Linked DNA regions of Corallococcus caeni. The main gene of each other region encodes a partner of the protein of the gene in region 2 in a complex. Links are inferred from orthologs where the notes say so. Each region holds a gene or a part of one and is shown on either strand. Other genes may lie near its edges.

What was found.
Region 1: the proteins of dnaG (region 2) and dnaB are in contact, whole or in part, in a crystal structure (PDB 2R6A), measured with the Geobacillus stearothermophilus proteins. The link is inferred for Corallococcus caeni from one-to-one orthologs. Residues at the interface, in WP_049624496.1 of Geobacillus stearothermophilus: Lys456, Leu457, Leu458, Pro459, Ala460, Asn463, Ala464, Leu467, Leu535, Leu536, Ile537, Ala538, Gln544, Glu545, Asp548, Tyr549, His552; in WP_033016901.1 of Geobacillus stearothermophilus: Ser13, Glu15, Ala16, Gln18, Glu91, Leu92, Asp94, Ala95, Val96, Pro97, Thr98, Ala99, Ala100, Asn101, Tyr104, Tyr105, Ile108.

Annotation. Positions count from the first base shown.
Region 1 is NZ_BTTW01000004.1:568,225-571,712, reverse strand. What follows is about bases 1-2,938. They hold dnaB (replicative DNA helicase), read left to right. Parts: upstream 1-738; coding sequence 739-2,139; downstream 2,140-2,938. Other genes in these bases: AABA78_RS20480 (gamma-glutamyl-gamma-aminobutyrate hydrolase family protein), read right to left, coding at 2,889-2,938; thiD (bifunctional hydroxymethylpyrimidine kinase/phosphomethylpyrimidine kinase), read right to left, coding at 2,152-2,892; AABA78_RS20495 (LytR/AlgR family response regulator transcription factor), read left to right, coding at 1-580. Also shown: more of AABA78_RS20480, read right to left, coding at 2,939-3,488. UniProt on the Escherichia coli protein: The main replicative DNA helicase, it participates in initiation and elongation during chromosome replication. Travels ahead of the DNA replisome, separating dsDNA into templates for DNA synthesis.
Region 2 is NZ_BTTW01000004.1:430,329-438,237, forward strand. Bases 1-2,908 are described here. They hold dnaG (DNA primase), read right to left. Parts: upstream 2,420-2,908; coding sequence 581-2,419; downstream 1-580. Other genes in these bases: rpoD (RNA polymerase sigma factor RpoD), read right to left, coding at 1-490; AABA78_RS19985 (GatB/YqeY domain-containing protein), read right to left, coding at 2,754-2,908. In the rest of the region: more of AABA78_RS19985, read right to left, coding at 2,909-3,212; rpsU (30S ribosomal protein S21), read right to left, coding at 3,323-3,517; AABA78_RS19995 (HEAT repeat domain-containing protein), read left to right, coding at 3,654-5,246; AABA78_RS20000 (GGDEF domain-containing protein), read right to left, coding at 5,336-6,247; AABA78_RS20005 (asparaginase), read right to left, coding at 6,319-7,380; AABA78_RS20010 (DsbA family protein), read left to right, coding at 7,469-7,909. UniProt on the Escherichia coli protein: RNA polymerase that catalyzes the synthesis of short RNA molecules used as primers for DNA polymerase during DNA replication.

The DNA.
Region 1 (3,488 bases), 140 kb from region 2 along the record:
CTTCGAGGTGCTGGAGGCGCTCGGACCGGACGCCTGTCCCGCCGTCATCTTCTCCACCGCCTACGAACGCTTCGCGCTCCAGGCCTTCGAGGCGCACGCGGCGGACTACCTCCTCAAGCCCTATGACGCCGGCCGCTTCAGCCGGGCGCTCGACAAGGCCCATGCGCTGCTGAGCGCGGGCACCCACGGCGCGGCCGCGCTGGACGCCCTGCTCGCCACGGTGGCCCGGGCCCGCCCGGAGCGCCCCCTGGAGCGGCTGGTGGTGAAGGTGGGCGAAGGCTGGGTCCCGCTGCGCCTGGACACCGTGTGGCGCCTGTCCTCGGAGGACAAGTACGTGCGGCTGTACACCGCCCAGGGCGAGCACCTGGTGCGACAGACGCTGCGGGCCCTGGAGGAGCGCCTGGACCCGACCCGCTTCGTGCGCGTGCACCGCGGCGACCTGGTGAACCTGGAGGCCGTGGCCCGCCTGGAGCCGTGGACCCACGGGGACGGCATCCTCGTGCTGAAGGACGGCGCCACGGTGATCCTCAGTCGCACCTACCGGGAGGCCTTCCTCCAGCAGTGGGGCGCCGCCGAATAGCCCGACGCGCCGGGTCGGTTCACCCGGCGACCGGGCGGAGGTGCCACGGCGGGTCATGGCATCCCTCCCAGACCTACCGGGTGCTACAGGTCTGTTGAATGGAAACTGGACGTTCGCTGGAACGTGTCAGACGCTGCCTGTAGAGGTTCCAAGCAGCCATGCAGAACGTCCTGGACGGTAGGGAAGGACGGCGGGTCCACGAGGATCTCGCCGCGGAGCGTGCGGTGCTGGGCGCCGTGCTGGCGGACAACGGGCTCATCACGCCCGTGGCGGAGGTCGTCCACGCGGACGACTTCGCCAGCCCTTCGCACGCGCAGATCTTCGCCGCGATGATGCGGCTGGATCAGCAGAGCAAGCAGGTGGACCACCTGACGCTCGCGGAGGAGCTGAAGATCCTCGGCCAGCTGGTCGCGGTGGGCGGCCCCGCGTACCTGATGGGCCTGGACCAGGTCGTCCCGCTGGCGGCCAACGCCGTGCAGTACGCCCACATCGTCAAGGACCAGGCGCTGCGGCGGCGCCTGGCCAACGTGGGCCGGGAGATCCAGGACCTCGCCAGCCAGGAGACGGGCGAGCTGGACGTCCTGCTCGACGAGGCCGAGCGCAAGGTCTTCCTCCTCGCGGAGAAGAAGCGCGAAGGCGACCTGCGGCCGGTCAGCGAGCTGATGGAGCAGACGCTCGACCTGCTGGACAAGATGAAGACCGCGGCGACGGGCGTGACGGGCCTGTCCACGGGCTACATCGACCTGGACAACCAACTCACTGGCCTGCACGCCGGCGAGCTCATCATCCTCGCGGCGCGTCCCGGCGTGGGCAAGACGTCCTTCGCCATGAACATCGCGGTGCACGCGGCGCTCAAGGAGAACAAGGCGGTCGGCATCTTCAGCCTGGAAATGCCCGCGGATCAGCTGCTCATGCGTCTGCTCGCGTCCACGGCGCGCGTGGACATGAAGAAGCTCAGAGGCGGCCGGCTCTCCCCGCACGACGAGGAGAAGTTCCAGGAGATGGCGGGCGCGCTCTACAACGCGCCCATCTACATCGACGACTCCGGCGGCCTGTCCCCGTTCGACCTGCGCGCGAAGGCGCGGCGCGTGAAGCAGAAGGACCCCCGGCTGTCGCTGCTCGTCATCGACTACCTCCAGCTGATGCACCAGAAGGGCAAGGTGGAGAGCCGCCAGTTGGAAGTGGCGGAGATCTCCCGCGCGCTCAAGCAGCTGGCCAAGGAGCTGGAGGTGCCCATCATCGCGCTCAGCCAGCTCAGCCGTAAGGTGGAGGAGCGCAAGGGCGGCAAGCCCATGCTGTCCGACCTGCGTGAGTCCGGCTCCATCGAACAGGACGCCGACGTGGTGATGTTCATCCACCGCGAGACGGAGGAGGACGGCGGCGAAGGGGGTGGCGGTGGAGGGGGCGGCGGTGGCGGTGGCGGCGGAGGGGGCGCGAGCAGCACGGTCATCCCCGTGGAGCTCATCGTCGCCAAGCAGCGAAACGGCCCCATCGGCTCCATCGACCTGGTGTTCCTCGCGGAGTACACGCGCTTCGAAAGCCGCGCCCGCAGCGAGTAGCCCTCTTTTGCGTCAGTCCCGGCCGGTGCGCAGGTAGCCCGTGACGTGCTCGCGGGCCGCCCGCACCGCGGCCTCCGGCCCGGTGCCCCGGCCCAGCTCCGCCGCCAGCGCGGACGCCAGCCGGCAGCCCGTGCCCCGGCGCTCCGGAGGCCGCTTCAGCCTCCGCCCCCGCATCACCAACGTGCGCCCGGAGAAGGCCAGCACGTCCGCCAGGCCCTGCCCTTCCGGCAGGTGCCCGCCCTTCACCAGCACCGCGCCGAAGCCGCGCTGACACAGCGCCTCCGCCGCCTCCTGCGCGTCCTCCACCGTGCCCAGCGCGGGCCGGCCCAAAAGCCACGCGGCCTCGTCCAGGTTCGGCGTCACCAGCACGCGCGGGCCCGCCAGCGCCAGGTAGTGCCGGGGCGTCAGCCGCGACAGCTGCTGCCCTCGCGACGAGCGCACCACCGGGTCCACCACCCACCAGGCGTCCGCGTCCTTGAGCGCCGCCTTCGCCGTGGAGAGCTGCGACGGGCCGGGCACCACGCCCCACTTCACCGCGTGCACGGGGCCCCACTCGCGCGCGGCCGCCACCTGCGCGGCCAGCATGCGCGGGGAGGCCGGCACCACCGCGAACGTGTGCGAGCCCTGCGCCGTCTGGGCCGTGGGCACCGCCACCGCGTCGCCGCCCCGCGCCCGCACCGCGGCCACGTCCGCCAGGAGCCCCGCCCTGCCCGTGGGCTCCAGTCCCGCCAGGAGCAGGACGCGCGGCCTCACCGGCGGTGCTCTCGCGCCTTCTGCACCAGCGACTTGTAGACGCCCAGGTGCACCGGGATGGTCCCCAGCATCAGCTCCGGGTGCCACTGCACGCCCAGCGCGAACGCGTGCGCGGTGGATTCAATCGCCTCCACCACGCCGTCCGGAGACACCGCGCTCACCGTCACGTCCGTGCCCGGCTTGTTCACCGCCTGGTGGTGCGTGGAGTTCACCATCAGCTGCCCGTGCCCCACCGCCTCCGCCAGCAGCGTGCCGTTCTTCACCTCCACCGGGTGCTGCGGCTGGGTGCGGTCGTGCTTCTGCTCGTGGTCGCGCGCGCCGGGCACCTCGCGCGGGATGTCCTGGAACAGCGTGCCGCCCAGCACCACGGCCAAGAGCTGCATGCCGCCGCACACGCCCAGCACCGGCAGGTTGCGCTTGAGCGCGCCCCGGATGAGCTGCGCCTCGAAGGCCGTGCGGCCCTCCTTCAGCGGCCCCATGCCGTCCCGGGCCTCCTCGCCGTACGCAGACGGAGGGATGTCGAACGCGCCGCCCGTCACCACCAGCCCGGACACCCGCTCCAGGTAGGCGTCCACGCAGGACGCGTCGTCGGTGTA
Region 2 (7,909 bases):
CGTTGGACTGCGCGGCCTTCTGCGCGTCCACGATCTCGATGTCGTTGTCGCCGAACATGCTCATCACGTCGTCGATCTGATCGGACGACACGATGTCGGCGGGGAGGGCGTCGTTCACCTCGTCATAGGTGAGGAAGCCCTTCTCGCGGCCCGCGGCCAGCAGGTCCTTGACCTCCTTGCGCTCGGCGACGGGATCCTCCTCCACGTCGTCTTCCACGGCGTCCGGGTCCACCTGGACGGCGGCGGCGGCTTCCTCCGCGGCCTCCTCGGGGTCCACGTCGTCGGCCATGGCGGCGACGCCCTTCTTCTTCTTGATCTTCTCGGGCGCCTCGGCGGGGGCGTCCTTCGCCAGCAGCTCCTTCTCCTCAGGCTCCGCTGCCTTCGTGACCTTCGCCGCAGGGCTGTCCGGGGCCTTCTTCTTGCGGATCACCGGATCCACCTTCTTCTTGGTGGGCTTCACGGATGCCTTGGGGGGCTTCTGCGTCGGCATTCGGGTACTTCTCCTTAAGAAAATCAGGTGCTTTGGCCTGGGCGAGCCGGCCGATCTACCGCAAAGTCGAGCTTTCTTACAAACGCGAACTCAAACCGGTTGCATTGGTCCCTTTGTTCCCGTTGCCGAGGAAGCGGGGGTCAGCTCATCCAGGACGCGCTTGCGGAGCGCCAGCAGCTCCTTGCGCTCGGAGAGGAGCAACCGCGTCTCCTCTGTCAAATCAAAAGCCCCCTGCGTCTGTTCCGTCGCCCGCTTTATATAAACGAGCCGCTCGTCAATGCGCTTCTTCATGATGTCGCGGCACGTGAGGATGAACTCCGCTTCGAGTTCCATTCCCCCCGCCGAGAGCCGGCGGCCGGCCTCCAGGAGCGTCCGCTTGACGACCTCCGACGCCTCGAAGAGCGCCTCCTCCAGCCCCTGCCCGGACGTGGTCTGCGCCAGCACCATCCGCAACCCCATGTGCGACAGCTCATCACACACGCGGAAGCTGTCCCGGGCGAGCAGCCGGGAATCCCGAAGGATTGCGGCCACATAGAGCGCCTCGGCCTCCGGCGGGGGGCGCTCCGCCTGGGGCTTGGGCACGGGGCGCGGCGCGGCCTGGGCGGGGACGACGTGCGCCTGGGGCGCGACGGCGGGTTTGGGCGTGGGGGGCGGCTTGTACTGGAGCGACGACTCAATCTGCGCCGGCATCCAGCCGAAGTGCCCGGCCAGCGCGCTGATGAGCGTCGACCGCGTCAGGCCCGGAGGCACCTGGGAGGTGACGGGCCTGAGCCGCTCCAGCGCGGCCATCTTCTCCTCGAAGCTCGCCTGCCTGCCTGAAGGCAGCAGGGTGGCGAAGAGGTAGGCGGTGAGGGGCTGGGCGCCCTCCAACAGGCGCTCCACGCCGTCGGTGCCCTCGCGGCGGGCGAACACGTCCGGGTCATCTCCCTGCGGCAGGAGCGCCACCCGGGTGGGGGCGCCCGCGGCGAGCAGGGGACCGGCCAGGCGTTCCACGGCGGCCAGGCCCGCGGAGTCTCCGTCCAGCAGGAGCACCAGGTCGCGGGCCTCCGCGCGCTTGAGCACCTGGAGGTGGCCGGCGGTGAGGTTGGTGGAGCACAGGGCTACCGCGTGGCGCACGCCCACCTGATGCAGGCCGATGCAGTCGAAGTAGCCCTCCACGAGCACGGCCGTCTTGCGCTTGTGGATCTCATCGCGCGCCTGGTCCATGCCGAAGAGCGTCTCGCTCTTGTTGTAGAGCCGGGACTCGCGCGAGTTGAGGTACTTGGGCCCGTCCTCCGCCGCGACCAGCCGGCCGCCGAAGGCGATGGGCCGCCCCTCCGGCGCGCGGATGGGCACCATCAGGCGGCTGCGGAAGAAGTCGATGCAGCCGTCGCCGCTGTTGCGCTTCGTGATGAGGCCCGCCTTGAGGCCCCACTCCAGCATCCCGTTCTTCTGGAAGCGGTCCGCCAAGAGGCTCCACTGCGCGGGCGCCCACCCCAGGCCGAAGCCCTGGGCCACCTCTTCGGACACGCCGCGGCTGGCCAGGTAGGCCCGGGCGGCGCGGCCTTCGTCCTCGTGCCAGAGCAGGCCGCGGAAGTGCTCCGCGGCGAAGTCCGTGGCCTCCTTGACCTGCTGACGCTCCTTGAGGCCCGGGTCCTGCGCGGCCTCCAGGTCGATGCCCACCTCCTGGGCCAGGTCGCGCACCGCGTCCTGGAACGTCTTGCCCAGGTAGCGCTGGATGAAGGACACGGCGTCGCCGCTCGCCCGGCAGCCATGGCAGAAATAGAAGCGCTTCTCCGGGACGACGTAGAACGAAGGCGTCTTCTCCTGGTGGAAGGGGCAGCGGCCCTTGAACTCGCGCCCGGCCTTCTTCAGCTCCACGTGACGGGACACCAGCGACACGATGTCCACGCGGTCGAGGACCTCCTGGATCTTGTGCTCCGGAATCACGACGCCCCTCCATCCATCCGCATGAGCGCGGCCTTCCGCCCGCAATCCTGACGCCCCGGTCTGACGCGGCCCGCACCGCCGCTTCCCCGCCCGCCCTCCCAGGCAGGTAGGGCCAACGGACGCGGACGGGGCGCGGAGACAGACGGGGGCTGGGACACGGCGCGCACTCCTGAAGGCCGGCTGCTCGCCTCCCGGGGTGGGGGACGGGCGGACGGCCTTGGGATCAGCGCTTAATGGCCAGCGGGCGAGGGATCAAAAAATCCGCTCGAGCCCGGGCTGGGAAGGGCACCTGGGAGACGTTCCCGGCGCCCCTTCCCGGGGAAACCACGGTGCTTCAGGACAGCTTGGACAGCTGGGCCTTCACTTCTTCGGAGATGGCCTTGCCCTCGGCCTTGCCCTGGAGCTTGGGGTTCACGTTCTTCATGACCGCGCCCATGTCCTTGGGGCCCTTGGCGCCGACCTCGGCGATGGAGGCCTGGACGGCAGCGGTGAGCTCCTCGGGGGTGAGCTGCTTGGGCAGGTAGCGCTGCAGGACGGAGATCTCCTGCTCTTCCTTGTCCGCCAGCTCCGGGCGACCACCGGCCTTGAACTGCTCGATGGAGTCGCGGCGCTGCTTGATGAGGCCGGCGATGACCTGGAGCACGCCCGCGTCGTCCAGCTCGCTGGCGCCCGGCTCGACCTCCTTGTACTTCACGGCGCTCTTGAGCATGCGCACCACGCTCAGGGTCAGCTCGTCCTTGGCCTTCATCGCGTCCTTCAGGTCCGCGGTCAGGCGCTCTTTCAGGGTGGTCATGTCGGGATTCCTCACGGGCGGGGAAAAGGGTCGCCGCGCCAGCGGATGGGACGGCGGGAACCAGGGCACCTGACTGCTTGAAGGCGCCCCGGCTCCTCACTGCGGGACCGCTAGTACGACTTGCGGGCCTTCTTCACAGCGCGCTTCTTGGCGGCGAGGGCCTTCTTCTTCCGCTTCACGGAAGGCTTCTCGTAGTGCTCGCGCTTGCGGATCTCGGAAAGGATTCCGGCCTTCTCGGTGGCCTTCTTGAAGCGCTTGAGAGCGCTTTCGATGGACTCACCTTCCTTCACTCGAATACCGGGCATGCAGTCACCTCCTTCCGCCTAGCTGGATGCAATCTGGAAATCTTCAGAGGGTCGGGGGGTATGGCGCAGCGGACCGCAAAAGGCAAGGAGACCCGCACGGAAAGGATGGGCCCGGGTGGGCTAGAGTGTCCGGCGCGTGTCCCGTCTCCTCCTCCTGGTGCTCCTGCTGGCGGCCAGCCCCTCCCGGGCCGGCACGGTCGCTTCCGAGTGCTGGGCCGCCTGCCGCCGCCACGTCGCCGACCCGTCGCTGCGCGCGCGGACCTGCGGGGCCTGCGTCACCGGGGGCCGGGTGGACAGCTGGGTGGCGTCCCTGGGGACGGGCGGGGTAGAGGCGCAGCGGGCCCTGGAGTCGGCGCTCACGGACGGCAGCTGGCGGGTGCGCTGGGCCGCGGTGCGGGCCGGGGCCCGGAGCCGGGGCCTGACGGAGCGGCGGGCCCTGGCGGACTGGATCATGGACACCCCGCCGGACGCGGACCTGGGGGCCTGCCTCACCGCCGTCCGTGCCGCCGCCGACACCGGCCGCTCCACGGCGGACTTCCTGAGGGAGGCGGGGGCGCGAGGGCCCTCCGCCGCCGCCCGGGTGTGGGCGAAGCGGGAGGCCGTCCGCCAGTCGCTGTCGCTGGAGATGTTCTCGCAGGAGCCGTCCGTGCGGCTGCCCGCGCTCCTGCACCTGGCCACCTTCCAGGGGCGCTCGGCGACGCGCGTGGTGCTGGACGCGGTGGCGTCGCGGCCCGTCGCGGGGGACGCGGTGATGGCGGAGCTCCTCTCCGCCGTCGCCGAGCGGCAGCGCGCGTCCGTGGGCCGGCTGCTCCTGACGGAGGCGAAGCCCCCGGACGAGGCCGTCATCAACCGGCTCTTCGCCGTGTACTCGCGGGAGCTGGACGCGCTGCGGCCGGAGCTTGCGTCCGGTGACGTGCAGCGCCGGCGTACGGCGGTGGCCACCCTGCGCCGGTACGGTCCGCTGGCGAAGCGGGAGCTGGAGGGGATGCTGGGTGACGAGGACGCGCGGATCCGCGAGCTGGCGGCGCGCGGCCTGGCGGAGTCGGCCGGGAAGCCCCTGCGGGACGCGGCGGTCCAGGGCGTGAAGGACGCGGAGACGGCGGAGGCCGCCCGGCCCTGGCTGGGCGCGATGGCGCGCGAGAAGGGGTGCTTCGCCTTCCTGCGGGACGTGGCCGAGGGGCGCGACGCCCGGACGCCGGAGATACAGGGGGAGGCGGTTGCGCTCCTGGGGGACTGCGCGGAAGGCCCGCCCCCCACGCGGCGGCTGGCGCCCTTCCTTGCGTCGCCCGTGGCGCCGGTGCGCGCGGGGGCCGTGCGCGCGCTGGGGGCGCTGCCCCGGAACGGCGACGCGATGTCGCTGGCGGCGAAGGCGCTGGAGGACGGAGCGCCGGAGGTGGTGGTGGCCGCGCTGGACGTGCTGTCCGCCTACCGGCAGCCGTCGCGAGGGGACGAGGCGGCGGGCCTGCTGGAGTCGGAGCACCCGGTGGTGCGCGCGGCGGCGGCGCGGGCGCTGGAGTTCGTGGGCCGCGCTGGGCACGTGCGCGTCCTGGCGGAGCGCCTGCGCGGGGACCCGGTGGCGGACGTGCGCGTCGCGGCGGCGAGGTCGCTGTCCGCGCTGGGGGGGCCGCACGCCGTGGCGGCGCTGAGCGAGGCGGCGGCGCACGACGCGGACACGCACGTGAAGCACGTGTCGGAGGAGGGGCTGCGCCGGTTGGGCTTCGGGCGCTGACGGCTGGGGGACGCGGAGACGGCGGGAGGCCCGGGGATCAGGCCTCCATCCAAGCGTCGCCGAGCCTTGCCGAGCCTCGGTGCCGACGCTCAGGGGCCGCTGACGGCCTTGGCGTCCACGCGGTTACGGCCCGCGTGCTTGGCCCGGTAGAGGTACTTGTCCGCGGCGGAGATGAGGTCCTCCGGCTGGGAGAAGTCCGAGTCCAGCAGCGTCGCCACGCCCAGGCTGATGGTCACCTTGATGGGCGTGCCGCTGAAGATGAAGTCCGCGCGGTCCACCGCCACGCGGCAGCGCTCCGCGCACGCCAGGGCCGCGTCCTCCGCGGACTCGCGCAGCATCAGCGCGAACTCCTCGCCGCCGTAGCGCGCGAGCAGGTCCTCGGTGCGCACCGTGTCCGCCACCCGCTGCGCGATGCGCGTCAGCACGAAGTCGCCGGCCGGGTGGCCGTACACGTCGTTGATGCGCTTGAAGTGATCCACGTCGAAGAGCACCAGCGACAGCGGCACGCGGTGGCGCAGGCAGTACGCGAACTCCTTGCGCACCGTCTCCATGAAGTACTTCTTGTTGTAGACGCGGGTGAGGCCGTCGCGCGTGGCGGACTCGTAGATGCTGCGCTGGTACTGCTCCTCCAGCGCGTCCTGGATGCTGAACTTCAGCACCGTGTTGGACCCGATCTGGATCTTGTCGCCGTCGTACAGCGGCGCCGCGCTCACCTTCAGGCCGTTCAGGTACGTGCCGTTGGTGCTGCCCAGGTCCACGAGCTGGAAGCGGCCGTCTCCAATGGCGACGACCTTCGCGTGCTTGCGGGAGATGCCGTCGTCCTCCACCTGGAACTGGGCCTCCGAGCTGCGGCCCAGCACCACCTCCAAGCGGTCCAGCTTGAACATCCGCCCGATGCCGGCGGCGGACTTGGCGCTGATGACGATCAGATACGCGCTCTGCTGCTGGGCGCTGCCCAGCAGGTCCGAAATGGAATGGACGGAAGTTTTCTCCTCGGACATCGCACCTCCCTTCTTACGGGCCGCCTTTTCACGGCGGCAAGCACACCCACGCTCCTTTCACGCACCCGGTGTCAGCCGACCCGCCCCACCCGCGCCGGCCGGCGCCTCTTTTTCTCCGGTGGAGGAACTGTCGGCCGCCCGACGGACAGCTCGCCCGCCACGGGCGTCCGGAGGAAGCGCGAGAGGGCCTCGCCCCCCCGGGGGTGCTCCGCCAGCCCCTGCATCAGCTTCACCAGCGCCGCCGACGGGGTCATGTCCGCACCGCCGACCGCCCCCTCCGCCAGCAACTGGGCCCCGGACTCATAGAGCGTGAGGTCCACCCCGTTGCGGTACGCCTGGCTCACCACCAACACCGGGATTCCCCGCTCCCGGGCCTGGACGAAGAGCGGCAGCAGCGAGCGGCCCAGCTCCGGCGCGATGGGCACGTTGCCCGCGCCGTACGCCTCCACCACCAGCCCCTTCACGTGCGGCAGGAGCTGCAGGGGCAGGGCGGGGTCCAGCCCCGGGTACACCTTGAGGAGGAAGACGCGCGGATCCAGCTTCTCGTGGAGCCGGAAGGGGCCTCGCGACACGAGGCCCTTCTCGAAGGTGGCGTCCACGCCCAGCGTGCCCAGCACGGGGAAGTTGGGGCTTTCGAATGCGTCGTACTCGGCCACCTTCACCTTGCGCGTGCGGTTGCCCCGGTACAGGTGCGAGTCGAAGCAGATGGTCACCTCGCGCGGCCCCTGGAGCGCGGAGAGCACCGCGTCGATGAGGTTCAGCCGCGCGTCGGAGCGGATCTCCCCCAGCGGACGCTGCGAGCCCGTCAGCACCACGGGGCAGGGCGGGTTTCGCAACATGAAGGACAGTGCACTGGCCGTGAAGGCGAGCGTGTCCGTTCCGTGGGTCACCACCGCCCCGTCGAAGTCCTGCAGTCGACGGTGGAGGTGGGCGGCCATCCGGCTCCAGAGCTCCGGCTGCATCTCCGAGCTGTCCAGGTTGGAGAACAGCTCGAGCTCGATGTCGGCCAGCTGGAACAGCTCCGGGGCTCGCTTGCGGAGCGTCTTGAAGAAGGCAGCGGGACGCAGGGCGGAGGGCCGGCCACCGGCCATTCCGAGCGTGCCTCCGGTGTGAAGCAGCAGGACTCTGGGCATGGGCGAGGGCCTCCCTGCCAAAGGCCGCCTTGCTTTACAAGCCCTGCGCGCATGGCTAAACCCCGGAGCCGTGCTCTTCCCTCGATGGATGCGTGTTGCTCCCGTGCTGGCCGCGGCGACCCTGATGGGCGCTGGCTGCACCAAGAGCGCGGAAGTCCCGGCCACCGCCAAGGCCCCGCCGCCGGCCGCCAGCCCGGCCCCGGCCGCTGCTCCAGCCGCGCCCCCCGCCGCGGAGGCCGCGTCGTCGGATCCGGCCCAGGCGCTGACGGGCATCCCCGGCATGGACTTCTCCGCGCTGCCCCCGGCGGCGAAGCGCGAGCTGGCCACGGTGTTCAGCGACGAGTTCTGCTACTGCGGCTGCCCCCACTCGCTGGGCGCGTGCCTCAAGCAGCACACGCCCTGCAAGCACGCGAAGCGGATGGCGCGGCTGTCCGCGCGGCTGGTGGCGGAGGGCGGCCCCGCGAGCGAGGTCATCGTCACGCTGTCGAAGTACTACGCGTCCTTCCGCGAGCCGCGCGTGCAGCTCAAG